DNA from 4 places in the Cupriavidus sp. YAF13 genome. Region 3 is predicted to be linked to each of the others. Evidence: predicted binding sites of a transcription regulator. Region 3 holds the regulator's gene; each other region holds the start of a gene.
The links. Region 3 encodes sigma-54, which starts transcription at its own class of promoters, with help from an activator protein. Its sites were predicted from a motif close to TGGCANGNAANCTGCTTT; they were not measured.
Positions count from the first base shown of each region.

Region 1: a site for sigma-54 is predicted at 1,118-1,135, ahead of AB4061_RS00370 (pilin). Genes of this name have one in related genera too.
Region 2: a site for sigma-54 is predicted at 1,127-1,144, ahead of pqqA (pyrroloquinoline quinone precursor peptide PqqA). Genes of this name have one in related genera too.
Region 4: a site for sigma-54 is predicted at 1,400-1,417, ahead of AB4061_RS18325 (ATP-NAD kinase family protein). Genes of this name have one in related genera too.

Region 1 covers NZ_JBFRDD010000001.1:53,762-56,965, forward strand. The annotation lists gene AB4061_RS00360 (hypothetical protein) at 22-486, shown strand; gene AB4061_RS00365 (lysozyme) at 486-947, shown strand; gene AB4061_RS00370 (pilin) at 1,183-1,647, shown strand; gene AB4061_RS00375 (pilin) at 1,683-2,153, shown strand; gene AB4061_RS00380 (hypothetical protein) at 2,253-2,489, shown strand; gene AB4061_RS00385 (hypothetical protein) at 2,740-3,015, opposite strand; gene AB4061_RS00390 (hypothetical protein) at 3,133-3,204, opposite strand, start outside.
Region 2 covers NZ_JBFRDD010000008.1:60,694-63,897, forward strand. The annotation lists gene AB4061_RS09205 (TonB-dependent receptor) at 1-871, shown strand, start outside; gene pqqA (pyrroloquinoline quinone precursor peptide PqqA) at 1,177-1,251, shown strand; gene pqqB (pyrroloquinoline quinone biosynthesis protein PqqB) at 1,332-2,246, shown strand; gene pqqC (pyrroloquinoline-quinone synthase PqqC) at 2,246-2,968, shown strand; gene pqqD (pyrroloquinoline quinone biosynthesis peptide chaperone PqqD) at 2,965-3,204, shown strand, end outside.
Region 3 covers NZ_JBFRDD010000006.1:140,663-143,866, forward strand. The annotation lists gene hpf (ribosome hibernation-promoting factor, HPF/YfiA family) at 315-665, opposite strand; gene AB4061_RS07460 (RNA polymerase factor sigma-54) at 715-2,190, opposite strand; gene lptB (LPS export ABC transporter ATP-binding protein) at 2,326-3,111, opposite strand; gene lptA (lipopolysaccharide transport periplasmic protein LptA) at 3,136-3,204, opposite strand, start outside.
Region 4 covers NZ_JBFRDD010000021.1:86,373-89,576, reverse strand. The annotation lists gene AB4061_RS18330 (sigma-54-dependent Fis family transcriptional regulator) at 1-1,190, shown strand, start outside; gene AB4061_RS18325 (ATP-NAD kinase family protein) at 1,452-2,576, shown strand; gene AB4061_RS18320 (thiamine pyrophosphate-dependent dehydrogenase E1 component subunit alpha) at 2,588-3,204, shown strand, end outside.

The sequences.
Region 1 (3,204 bases), on a different contig from region 3:
TGAAACCTGAAAGGAGGGCACATGCTATCGGCAATCGTATCGTTTCTCGGCGGATCGGTATTCCGCATGATTTGGGGCGAGGTGAGCTCATGGCTTACCGCGCGACAGGAACACCAGCAGGAGCTCGATCGCATGCGCCTGCAGGGCGAGCTAGACGCGGCGCAGCACGCACGCAACATGGAGGCGATCAAAGTTCAGGCGGATCTCGGTGTGAAGACGATCGCGGTGCAGGCGGAAGCCGATCTAGGGAAGATCGAAGCTAACGGCTGGCTCGAAGCGGTCAAATCAACCGGGCGCGCGATCGGCGTGGCCTGGGTTGATGCGTGGAACGCCTGCATCCGGCCGGCGGTGGCCACCTGGTCGGTTCTCATGATCTCGGGCAATTACTTCGAGTGGTGGAAGCTGGACGAGAACGGCTGGTCGGTGTGCGGCGCAGCGCTCGGTATCTACCTGGCCGACCGCGCGCTGTTCAAGCGGGGCAAGTGATGACGGGCGCCGAGTTCCGCGCGCTGGCAGTCAAGGTCGCCGCGGCGCTCGCCCGGCGCTTCGAGGGACTGTACCTGCGCCCCTACCTGTGCCCGGCCGGCGTGCCGACGATCGGGTACGGGGCGACCTACTACCTGGACGGGCGCCGGGTGACGCTCAGCGACCCCGCGATCACGCGGGCCACCGCCGAGGTGATGCTGCTGGACATGGTGCGGCGCGTCTACCTGCCGGCCGTGCTGAAACTGTGCCAGGGGGTCGATACGCCGGAGCGCCTGGCCGCGCTCATCGACTTCGCCTTCAACCTCGGCGCCGGCAACCTGCGCGCGAGCACGCTCCGCAGGCGGGTCAACGCGGGACGGTGGGACGATGTGCCGGCTGAGTTCCGCAAGTGGGTCCGCGGCGGCGGGCGCGTGCTGCGGGGCCTAGTGCGGCGGCGGGAGGCCGAGGTCGCTCTGATCTAGCTCGGCCAGGGCGCGATATTAAACCAGATACTATCTGACATAAAAGTGCCTTACTGCGCATGCCGGAATTCGTCACCAGGCTGACAAATTCTGTCACGCACACGGCGACACATTTGGTTACAGGTGACAAGATCTGTCACATATTCCATTGAATGTGGCACTTTGCGCACTGGCACGCAGCTTGCGTATTGGTTCAGTACAGCACATACGCTGTCCAAACATAAAGGGGTCAATCATGAAAGCAGCGCGGATGGGAATGAAAAAACGGGTACAGAAGGGCTTCACGCTGATCGAACTGATGATCGTGGTCGCGATCATCGGTATCTTGGCCGCAATCGCAATTCCTCAGTATCAGGACTATACGCAACGAAGCAAGGCTAATGGCGCTCTAGCCGGGTTGGAAAGTTTCAAAATGGCCATCGCGATGTGCTCACAGGAGATCGGTACGGTTACGGGGTGCAATGCCGGAACGAACAACATTCCTGCGATTCCGGCCGGCACTGCGGCGGACCCGCTGCCTAAGTATGTCACGGCCATTGCATCGGTGACCAATGGCGTCATCACGGCTACGCTGGAGGCTACCGATTCTGCTGGTGYTGCGGACGGCCTGGTTTTGACCCCTACGGTTTCTGCGACTAACGTAACTTGGGTCGCAACCGGAACTGCGTGCGACACAGGCAAGCGCGGTCTTAAGTGCTGATCCTGCTCTGAGCTAGATAGTACCGGGAGCGCGACATGCAACTAATACGTCATCATGCATTCACGCAATCCAGTAAGGGCTTCACGCTGATCGAGTTAATGATCGTGGTGGCAATTATCGGGATTCTGACGGCGATCGCGCTCCCCCAATATCAAGATTATTCGCAGCGAAGCAAAGCTCAAGGCGCCTTCAGTGCACTTGGTAGTTTCACGGCCGCCATCGCGATGTGCTCTCAGGAACTCGGTACGGTTACGGGATGCAGTGCTGGTACGAACAACATTCCCGCGATTCCAGCGGGTACCGCGGCGGACCCGCTTCCGAAGTATGTTACGGCCATTGCGTCGATTACCAACGGTGTCATCACTGCGACGCTAGAGGCAACGGATTCCACTGGCACGGCAGAGGCTTTGGTTCTGACCCCCGTTTCTGGTGCAAGCGGGAGCAATTTAACTTGGGTTGGAAGCGGCACCGCTTGCGATGGCGGTCTTCGTGGGCTCAAATGCTGAACCGGTGTTAAGTGCCCAAGAAATCACGATTGATTTTTTGGCGCACAATTGGTGCTAGAGTGGCAACATTGGTTGCCACATTTTATTTTGAGGTGATAGTTGTCCCTGCCCACCACCACAGAGATGATCGCATCGCTTGATGCAGAACTGGTGGATTTGCTTGGCGAGCGCATGCGGCTCGCAGCAACGCTGGCGACTGCACGCACGCAGGATGAGATAGAACAGGAAGTGCAACGGATGCGAACCCTATCGACGATCTACCGTGCGCCCCCCGATCTCGTGGAACAGATCGCTCGATTGCTCTTCGCGGCGGAGGCGCCGGCAGGCAAGGGCTGAATGCAAAAAGGCCCGCCATTGCATCACATACCTTCGAGGGGTTACGTTTTGCGGCGAGCCGCCGACGAATCGGCGCATGAAGTATCTCAAATGCGCGACAACCAGGCAAGCGTCAACCGGTCGATTGTGGCGCGGCGCACACAAGGTTAGGCGCAACAGGCGCGCTGGGAGGCGCCGGTTCCGCATCCATCAGCTCGGCCGGGTAGGGCCGCATGAAGCTGCGCGCCATAGACATCGCGCAGCAGCTCTCCTATCCGTTACGCCGGCGGCGCGCCTCGCGCTTCGACATCGGTGGCGCTCTGTCGAAGATCTCTTCCTGCCTGGCCGCGTCGTCCACCAGCCACGATTCCTTTTCCAGATCCCGACGCAGCGCAGCAAGGATGATGTGGAAGGCTGTCGCGGTCAGTTGGCTATCGTACAGCGGGAAGCAAGAGGCGAACTGGTTGGCGCGCCGGGCCAGCGCCTGCAGTCGCGCCACTTCCCACAATAGCCGACGGACCTCAGGCGTCCGGTTGCTCTCGTACATGGCGCGCATCTCCGCTTCGGTGAGCGCCGGCGGGTATCGAGGGTTGGCCTGCCGCGGTGCAGGATCGTTGAGGCCTCGTGCCCAGTCCCGGGGGACGTCTCGGGGATGCATGGCGCATCAGACCCGGGGGAAGCGAGCCCGCAGTGGAGGCTTCGTGACCGGCCGGGCCACTCTGAACCGATGGTGCTG
Region 2 (3,204 bases), on a different contig from region 3:
GACGCAAAAGCTGGGCGGCGGGGTCTCGGTGTTCGGCGGCTACGCCCAGAACAACCGGGTGCCCACGGTGCTGGAGCTGGGCTGCGCCGATCCGGCCCAGCCCTGCCGCCTGCCCGCCGGCCTGCAGGCCGACCCCTACCTCAAGCAGGTCGTGTCGCATTCCTACGAGGCGGGTGCGCGCTGGCGCCCGTCGAAGGACACCGAGGTGTCCGGCACGTTCTACCGCATCGACAACCACGACGACATCCTGTTCCTGCGTGCCCCCAACACCCAGCAGGGCTACTTCGCCAACTTCGACCGGACCCGCAACCAGGGCTTCGACCTCTCCGCGCGGCAGCGCCTGGGCGACTTCACGCTGCGCCTGGGCTACAGCTATCTGCAGGCCACCTACCAGGCCAACGGGCGGCTCGCGGTGGGAGAGCGCACCATCGACGTCAAGCCGGGCATGCGCCGGGCCGGCGTGCCGCGGCACACGATCAAGCTGGGCGTGGACTGGCAGGCGCTGGCCGGCCTGACCCTGGGCGCCGACCTGGTCGGCGTGTCCAGCAGCCCCACAAACGGCAACGAAGACGGCCTGCGCGCCGACCCGCAGCCCGGCAAGGCGCCCAAGTACGCGGACTGGAGCACGCCCGGGTACGCCACGGTGAACCTGCGGGCGTCCTACCGCGTCAACAAGCATTTCGAGATCTACGCGCGCGTGGCCAACCTGTTCGACCGCCGTTACGAGACCTACGGCCAGATCTCCAACGACCTGTTTCCCAACGGCAACTTGCTGCGCCCGCACGTGACGCCGGAAGACAACGCCAGCGCGCTGTTCGTCGCACCCGGCGCGCCGCGCAGCGCCTGGGTCGGGGTTGTGTACCGGATGTAGGCAGGCAGCCTGTTGCACATCCGGCCCGCGCTGTGGCAATGGCGTGACACTTTGCCCGCTCCCGCGAGCACTGACCGAGAGCCTCAGGCGGGGCGTTATGCAATGCTGCGGAGCAGCATGATGCCCGCCTGGCCTGCTAGACGGAACCAGGCAAGAGGCTGCACGGCAATTGGCTTCGCCCAACGGTCGGCGGCGGCGGCCGGGCATGCTTGTTGCAGCACCGATGCCGACGGCAAGCAAGCTTCGCCGTTACCTTTGCATGGACTATGCTGTACTTGCCTACCCCATCCTGAAAGGAGCCGCCAATGACCTGGACTACTCCCGCATACGTCGATATGCGGTTCGGATTCGAGATCACCATGTACATTGCCAACCGCTGACTGGGCGGACGGCTGGAATCCGGGAAAGCCCGCCGGCCGGCGGGCTTTTTCCTTGGCCCTGACTGGACAAACACCAGGCCATGACAACACTTCGGGTACTGGGATCGGCTGCCGGCGGCGGCTTTCCCCAATGGAACTGCAACTGCTTCAACTGCGACGGGCTGCGTCGCGGCACCATTGCCGCCACCGCACGTACGCAATCCTCGATCGCGCTATCCGAGGACGGCGTGCAATGGTTGCTGGTCAACGCCTCGCCCGACATCCTGGCGCAGATCCGCGCCACCCCGGCGCTACAGCCGGCCCGCGCGGCGCGCGACACCGGGATCGCCGCCGTCTTGCTGATGGACGCGCAGATCGACCATGTCACTGGCCTGCTGATGCTGCGCGAGCACAGTAGCGCGCTGCCGGTCTACGCCACGGCCCCGGTGCTGAAGGACCTGAGCGAAGGTTTTCCGTTGTCCCGCATCCTGTCCCACTACTGCAACCTGGAAACCCATCCGCTGCCCCTGGACGCAAGCCCCTTCACCGTGCCGCCGCTCGCGGGGCTCACCTTGCACGCCATCGCGCTGGACAGCAAGCCGCCGCCCTACTCCCCCAACCGCGCCGCGCCGCAGCATGGCGACAATATCGGCCTGCGCATCGTCTGCGCCAGCGGCAAGCGCGTGTTCTATGCGCCCGGGCTGGGCAGCATCGAGCCGCATGTGCGCGCGGAGCTGGCCCAGGCCGACGTGATCCTGGTCGATGGCACCTTCTGGACCGACGATGAAATGCGGCGGCTCGGCCTGTCGTCCAAACTGGCCCGCGATATGGGCCACCTGGCGCAGTCCGGCCCGCACGGCATGATTGCCGCGCTGGACGAAGCGCCAGCGGCACGCAAGATCCTGATTCATATCAACAACACCAACCCGATCCTGGTGGAAGACTCGCAGCCGCGCAGCGAACTGGCCGCGCACGGGATCGAGGTGGCCTATGACGGCATGGAGATCGCCCTGTGATGCCCGTACCACACCCCCAACCCGTCCCGCCAGCGATTCCCGACGGCGAGCGCGCGGCCTTCGAAGCGCGGCTACGCGCTCTGGAATCGCGCTACCACATCCATCACCCCTTCAACCGGCGCATGGCGAGCGGGCAATGCTCACGCGAACAGATCCAGGGCTGGGTAGCCAACCGCTTCTACTACCAGATCAATATCCCGCTCAAGGACGCCGCCATCCTCTCGAATTGCCCCGAACGCGAAACGCGGCGCGAGTGGGTGATCCGCATTCTCGACCACGACGGCACCGCCACCGAGCCCGGCGGCATCGAAGCCTGGAGCCGCCTCGGCCAAGCCGTGGGGCTGACGCGCGAGGCGCTGTGGTCCCAGCAACTGGTGCTGCCCGGGGTGCGCTTCGCGGTGGACGCTTACGTCAACTTCGCGCGGCGTGCGCCGTGGCAGGAAGCGGTGTGCTCGTCGCTCACCGAGATGTTCGCCCCCGCCATCCACAAGGAACGGCTGGCCGGCTGGCCGGAGCATTACCCGTGGATCGACGCAGAGGGACTCAGCTATTTCCGTTCGCGCATCCCGCTGGCGCAGCGCGATGTCGACCATGGCCTGCGCGTCACGCTGGACTATTTCCGCACGCCGGCCGAACAGCAGCGCGCCACGGAAATCCTGCAGTTCAAGCTCGACATCCTATGGTCGATGCTGGACGCCATCGAAAAGGCGTATCCCGTATGAACTCCCCTGCCAAGCCCGACACCGTAGCCGCCACGCCGCGGCTGGACCCGCTCTACCGCCTGCAGTGGGAAGAGGCCCAGAAAGCCTGGGTGCTGCTCTATCCTGAAGGCATGGTCAAGCTGAACGACAGCGCGGCCGCCATCCTGCAGCGCTGCGACGGCACCCATACGCTCGACATGCTGATCGACGAACTCCAGACGTCCTTCGGCGTGCAGGGCATTGCCACCGAGGTACAC
Region 3 (3,204 bases):
ATAAAAACCAAGGCCCGAGGTTTCCACCGGTTGTCCCCCATGCCGGTGTCGGGCGTCTGGCCATTATAGAGCAGGCCCGCTTCCGCTTTGTGCATTGCAATGGCCGATGCGCTCAAGCGGTGCTGCATGCACCGGAATGGCTAGGCCAGTCAACTATGTATTGCACAGCATACACCGGTACATATGCGTTGCGGAATCCCCTGTGTGCCCCGATTGGGTAGGCCGCAATGAAAAAGCCGCGCTCTGGGCGCGGCTTGATTCCATTTTTCAAGGGACTGACACCGACGGCCCGGTATGTGGGCCGTCAGGCACGGTCATTGCTGCATCTGCGATGCGGCCATCTGATACTTGACCGCTTCACGGTCGTGGCTCTGCACGCGATCCTTGTGGCGAATCACCTGCCGGTCGAGCTTGTCGACCAGTGCGTCGATAGCGGCATACAGGTCTTCATGATGCGCTTCGACAAAGATGTCCTTGCCCTTGAGATGTAGATTGATTTCCGCGTACTGCCGCCGGTCCTTTTCTTTTGTATTGTCGACAGAGAGCAGCACACTTACGCCAATGACTTGATCGAAATGCCTGACGATACGCTCCAGTTTCGTTTCCACGTACTCACGCAGAGGGGGCGTGATGTCCAAGTGGTGTCCACTGATCTTGAAGTTCATAGCGTTTCTCCTTCTGAAAGAGCTGCATCAGGCAGGCGATGCAGCTCGGCTACAAAGTCTTACGGAGATTGACCGCGGGAATCTTGAGCGCTTCGCGGTATTTGGCAACGGTACGCCGTGCTACCACAAAGCCTTGCTCGCCGAGCAATTCGGCAATCCGGCTGTCGGACAAGGGGTTCCTAGCGTCTTCGGCTCCTATCAATTGCTTGATCAACGCACGGATTGCCGTTGATGAGGCCGCGCCGCCGGTTTCTGTGGATATGTGAGAGCCGAAAAAATACTTCAGCTCGAAAGTCCCCATCGGCGTTGCCATGTATTTATTGGTAGTCACCCGAGAGATGGTGGACTCGTGTAAACCCAGTGTATCGGCAATCTCCCGCAAAACCAAGGGGCGCATCGCAATTTCACCGTGGGTGAAGAAGTTCTTTTGACGTTCGACAATGGCTTGTGCGACGCGCAATATCGTGTCGAACCTTTGCTGGATATTCTTGATCAACCAGCGTGCTTCCTGCAGCTTTTGCTGCAATCCGGCCGCGCCTGCATCGCCTTTTGCACCGCGCAAAATCTGCGCGTACATGTCGTTGATGCGTAGCCGCGGCATCACATCCGGGTTTAGGTGGGCGATCCATCCGCCGCTCAACTTTCGAACAAAAACATCGGGCACCACGAAATCCGCTTCTGGCCGGCTGTAGGCATGGCCGGGATAGGGCGCGAGCGAGCGGATCAGTTCATGGGCGGCCTTGAGTTCCGGCTCGTCCACTTGCAGCGCCTTTTTAAGGCGCGTGTAATCGCGCACCGCCAGCAGCTCGAGGTGGTTGGTGACGATGCTCAGCGCCAGTTCGCGCTGCGGATGCTTGAGCCTGCGCAATTGCAGCGCCAGGCACTCGGCGGCGTTGCGTGCCCCGACGCCCGGCGGATCGAAGCTCTGCAGCAGCGTGAGCACAGCCTGGATCTCGTCGACCTCGAACTCGAGCTCCTCCGGCAGCTCGCTGCAGATTTCCTCGAGCGTCGTGCTCAGGTAGCCATCATCGTCCAGGGATTCGACCAGAAAGATAGCCAGCCCCTTGTCGCGCAGGGAAATCTTGAGCGGCGCCAGCTGTTCCATGAGGTGTTCACGCAGCGTGGGCTCGGCGTCGCGCAGCTGCATCGGGGTCTTTTCGTCGTCTTCGCCTTGCGGGCGGCGGGCGAAGTCGTCCAGGCTCCAGTCGCTGCCGTAATCCTCGTTGCTGTCGGAGTAGCTGTCGTCGGCTTCGGGGGCGCCATCCGGGCGGTTCTCGCTGGTGCCCTGGCCATCGGCGGGCGCCGGCGCGGGCGCGCTCTGCAGGTTCACCGAGCCGTCCGAAGACACGCGCAACGGGCTGTCCAGCCAGTCGTTCTCACGCTCGAGCAAGGGGTTCTCGGTCAGCGCCTGTTCCACTTCCTGCTGCAGTTCAAGCGTGGACAGTTGCAGCAGCCGGATCGACTGCTGGAGTTGCGGCGTAAGCGCGAGATGCTGCGAGAGGCGGAGCTGTAGCGACGGTTTCATGCGACCTATTTTATGCTCAACTTCCGTACTGATGGAACGGAAATTGCTATCGCTGGTGTCGCTATGATCGTTTGAAGGATAAAAGGCGACACCGAAGCCGCCCGGGGGCCGATGCGCGGCAGGCGCCACGCGCCCTTACATGCGGAAGTTCTCGCCCAGGTAGACCTTGCGCACCGACTCGTTGGCGATGATGTCCTCAGGCTGCCCGGACGCCAGCACCGCGCCTTCGCTGATGATGTAGGCGTGGTCGCAGATGCCCAGCGTCTCGCGCACGTTGTGGTCGGTGATCAGCACGCCGATATTGCGTGCCTTGAGGAAGCTGACGATGCGCTGGATTTCGCCTACCGCGATCGGGTCGACACCGGCGAAGGGCTCGTCGAGCAGGATGAAGCGCGGCGCGGAGGCCAGCGCGCGGGCGATTTCCACGCGGCGGCGCTCGCCGCCGGACAGCGATAGCGCCGGGTTGTCGCGCAGGTGGGCAATCTGCAGGTCATCCAGCAGGGTGTCCAGCCGGCGCTCGATCTCGGCCTTGCCCAGGGGTTTGCCATCGTTGAGCTGCAGCTCCAGCACCGCGCGGATGTTCTCCTGCACATTGAGCTTGCGGAACACCGAGGCTTCCTGCGGCAGGTAGGACAGGCCCATGCGCGCTCGCTCATGGATGGCCAGGCCGCTGATGTGCTTGTCGTCGAGCACGATATCGCCCTCGTCCAGCGCCACCAGCCCCACGATCATGTAGAACGACGTGGTCTTGCCCGCGCCGTTGGGGCCCAGCAAGCCGACCACCTCGCCGCTCTTCACGTCGAGCGACACGTCCTTGACCACGGTGCGCGAGCCGTAGCGCTTCTTCAGGTGGCGCACGACCAGCGTGCTGCTGTCCTTCAGGGTGGCGGGCTGGGACGGTGCGGTTTGGGTAGCGGTCATGAAGGTGAAGTCAGAATCCGTGGGTCAGGGGTTGACGGGAGCCGTGGCCGGCTTGAGCGGCAGCGGGTTGGCTGCGGCACCGCTGGCGGGCTG
Region 4 (3,204 bases), on a different contig from region 3:
TCGAGGCGCGGCTCGATGAGCTGGGCCGCTTCATGCATTCGCGCCCCAGCGAGCAGCGCGCGCTGGCGCTGGCGCGCACCGGCGCGCAGCTTTACCTGAGCGTGATGCCGCCGGCGCTGCGCTGGCAGCGCGCGCGCGATACCGCCGAGCGGGCTACGCCGCTGCAGGCGCCGCTGGCCGCACTGTGCGGTGGCGATGCCGCATTGCAGCAGCAATTGCTGCGGGCCGCAAAGCTGGTGGATTCGCCCATCAACCTGCTGATCAACGGCGAGACCGGCAGCGGCAAGGAGTACCTGGCCAAGGCCCTGCACCAGGCCAGCACGCGCCGCGACGGCCCCTTCGTGGCGGTGAACTGCGCGGCGATTCCCGAATCCCTGATCGAGAGCGAACTGTTCGGCCACCTGCCCAACAGCTTTTCGGGCGCGGGTTCGCGGCCCAAGCGCGGGCTGATCCAGGAGGCTGACGACGGCACGCTGTTTCTCGACGAGATCGGCGACATGCCGCGCGAGCTGCAATCGCGCCTGCTGCGTGTGCTGGCCGAGGGCGAGGTGCTTGCCATCGGTGCGGCGCGCCCGGTGCCGGTCAACCTGCGCGTGATTTCCGCCACGCACCATCCGCTAGACCAGCTGGTGAGCAGCGGGCGCTTTCGCGAGGACTTGTACTACCGGCTCAACGGCGCGCGGCTGATGCTGCCGCCGCTGCGTGAGCGCACGGACCTGGACTGGCTGATCGGCAAGATGCTGGACGCGGGCGGCAAGCCAGCTACCGTGAGCCTGTCGCCCGCGGCGCGCGCGCGGCTGCACGCGCACCGCTGGCCCGGCAACCTGCGGGAGCTGCGCAATGCGCTGGAGTACGCGCGGGCGGTCTGTGACGACGGCCACATCGAGGTGGAGGATCTCCCGGAGGGGATTGGCGAGGGGATGCCGCAGCAGGGCTTGCTTGCGGTTTTCGCCAGCGTCCCGCCGGGCAGCGCGGCCACTGAGGCCGCCAGCGCGCCGGCCTTGCCGGCCCCCGGCTTCGACCCGCACCAGCTGCCGCCGGAAGGCATGCTGCTGATGCAATACCTGCGCGCGGCTGGCTGGAACCTGAGCGCGGTGGCGCGCCAGATCGGCGTGAGCAGGATGACGCTGTACCGACGCATGGCGCGCTACGGCATCGCGTCGCCCAACCAGCGCGACGCGGCGCACTAGCCAGCCGGCAAGCATGGCGGCGCGGCTCGCCCGCGCCGCCTTCCCTGCCCGGCGCGAGATCCCCGCTACACCTGTTCACCCCCCTGTACACGTGATGCTGTGACACCTGTCACGCTGCGGCGTGCGCACGGCCCGCAAAGTCCCTGCGCGCCCCGTCTTTTCCTGGGGTAATCCCGAGTTTTTGCCGTCTCCGGCGTGCCGATGCGGGGTGGCACGGCCATTGCGATATGCCTGTCATAACCAGAAAGACAGGAGACAGGCATGGGTGAGCAAGCGCTGGCCGACCGGCCACTGGTCGGCATCATCGCCAACCCGATTTCCGCGCGCGATATCCGCCGCGTGATCGCCAACGCCAACACGCTGCAACTGGCCGACCGCGTCAATATCGTGCTGCGCCTGCTGGCCGCGCTGGCTGCCTGCGGGGTCGGTCGCGTGCTGATGATGCCGGACCGCGAGGGCATGCGCGTGCTGCTGGCGCGCCACCTGTCGCGCCGCCAGGGGCCGGACGCCGCGCTGCCGGACGTGGAATACCTTGACATGCCGGTCACCGCGCGCGTCGACGACACCTTCCTGGCCGCACGCATGCTGCGCGAGGCGGGCGTTGCCGCCATCATCGTGCTCGGTGGCGATGGCACCCACCGCGCGGTGGTGCGCGAATGCGGCAACGTGCCGATTGCCGGCATCTCCACCGGCACCAACAACGCCTACCCCGAAATGCGCGAGCCCACCATCACCGGGCTGGCCACGGGGCTGTTTGCCAGCGGCCGCATTCCCGCCGCGCATGCGCTGGCCGCCAACAAGCGGCTCGACATCACGATTGCCGGCGAAGGCGAGGTGCGCCACGACATCGCGCTGGTCGACGCGGTGATCGCCCACGAGCATTTCATCGGCGCGCGCGCCTTGTGGAAGACCGAGACACTGGGCGCGGTCTACGTGTCCTTTGCCGATCCGCAGGCGATTGGCCTGTCCGCCATCGGCGGCTTGCTGGAACCCGTGGGCAGGCATGAGCCCGGCGGCCTGGCGATCGAGCTGGCCGCGCCCGGCGAAGGCCGCTTCGCGCTGCGCGCGCCGATTGCGCCGGGCCTGCTGCGCGCGGTGCCCATCGCGGGCTGGGAGCGCCTGACCGACGGTGTAGCGCACCGCGTGCGCCAGCGCGCCGGCATCGTCGCGCTGGACGGCGAGCGCGAGCTGGTGTTCGGCCCGCAGGACGAGGTCACCGTGACGCTGCGCGAGCGCGCCTTCCTGAGCATCGACGTGGCGGCCTGCATGCGCTACGCCGCCGCCGCCGGATTGATGCGCGGCGGGCGCGCGCCGCCACCTCGGCGACAGCAGCATTCCCCACCCCAGCCACTCACCGAGCTTTCTACCGCCACCACAAAACCATGAAGGAGACAGACATGACAGCCAACGCATCCGGTACCACCGGGAACACGCTGCCCCTCGACAAGCAGGAACTGCTCGCCGTTTATCGCAGGATGCGCACCATCCGCGATTTCGAAGAGCGCTTGCACGTGGACTTCGGGCGCGGCGATATTCCCGGCTTCGTCCACCTCTACGCCGGCGAGGAAGCCGCCGGGGTCGGCATCCTGCACCACCTGGGCGACGGCGACCGCATCGCCAGCACCCACCGCGGCCACGGCCACTGCATTGCCAAGGGCGTTGACCCGGTGGCGATGATGAAGGAGATCTACGGGCGCAAGGGTGGCTCCTGCAACGGCAAGGGCGGCTCCATGCATATCGCCGATCTGTCCAAGGGCATGATGGGCGCCAATGGCATCCTGGGCGCGGGCGCGCCGCTGGTCTGCGGCGCCGCGCTGGCCGCCAAGTTCCGCGGCAAGGGCGAGATCGGCATCACCTTTGCCGGTGACGGCGCATCCAACCAGGGCACGTTCCTGGAGAGCCTGAACCTGGCCGCGGTGTGGAACCTGCCGGTGATTTTCGTGATCGAGAACAACGGTTATGCCGAATCCACCGCACGCGACTACGGCACGGCAGTGGACAGCTACGTGGACCG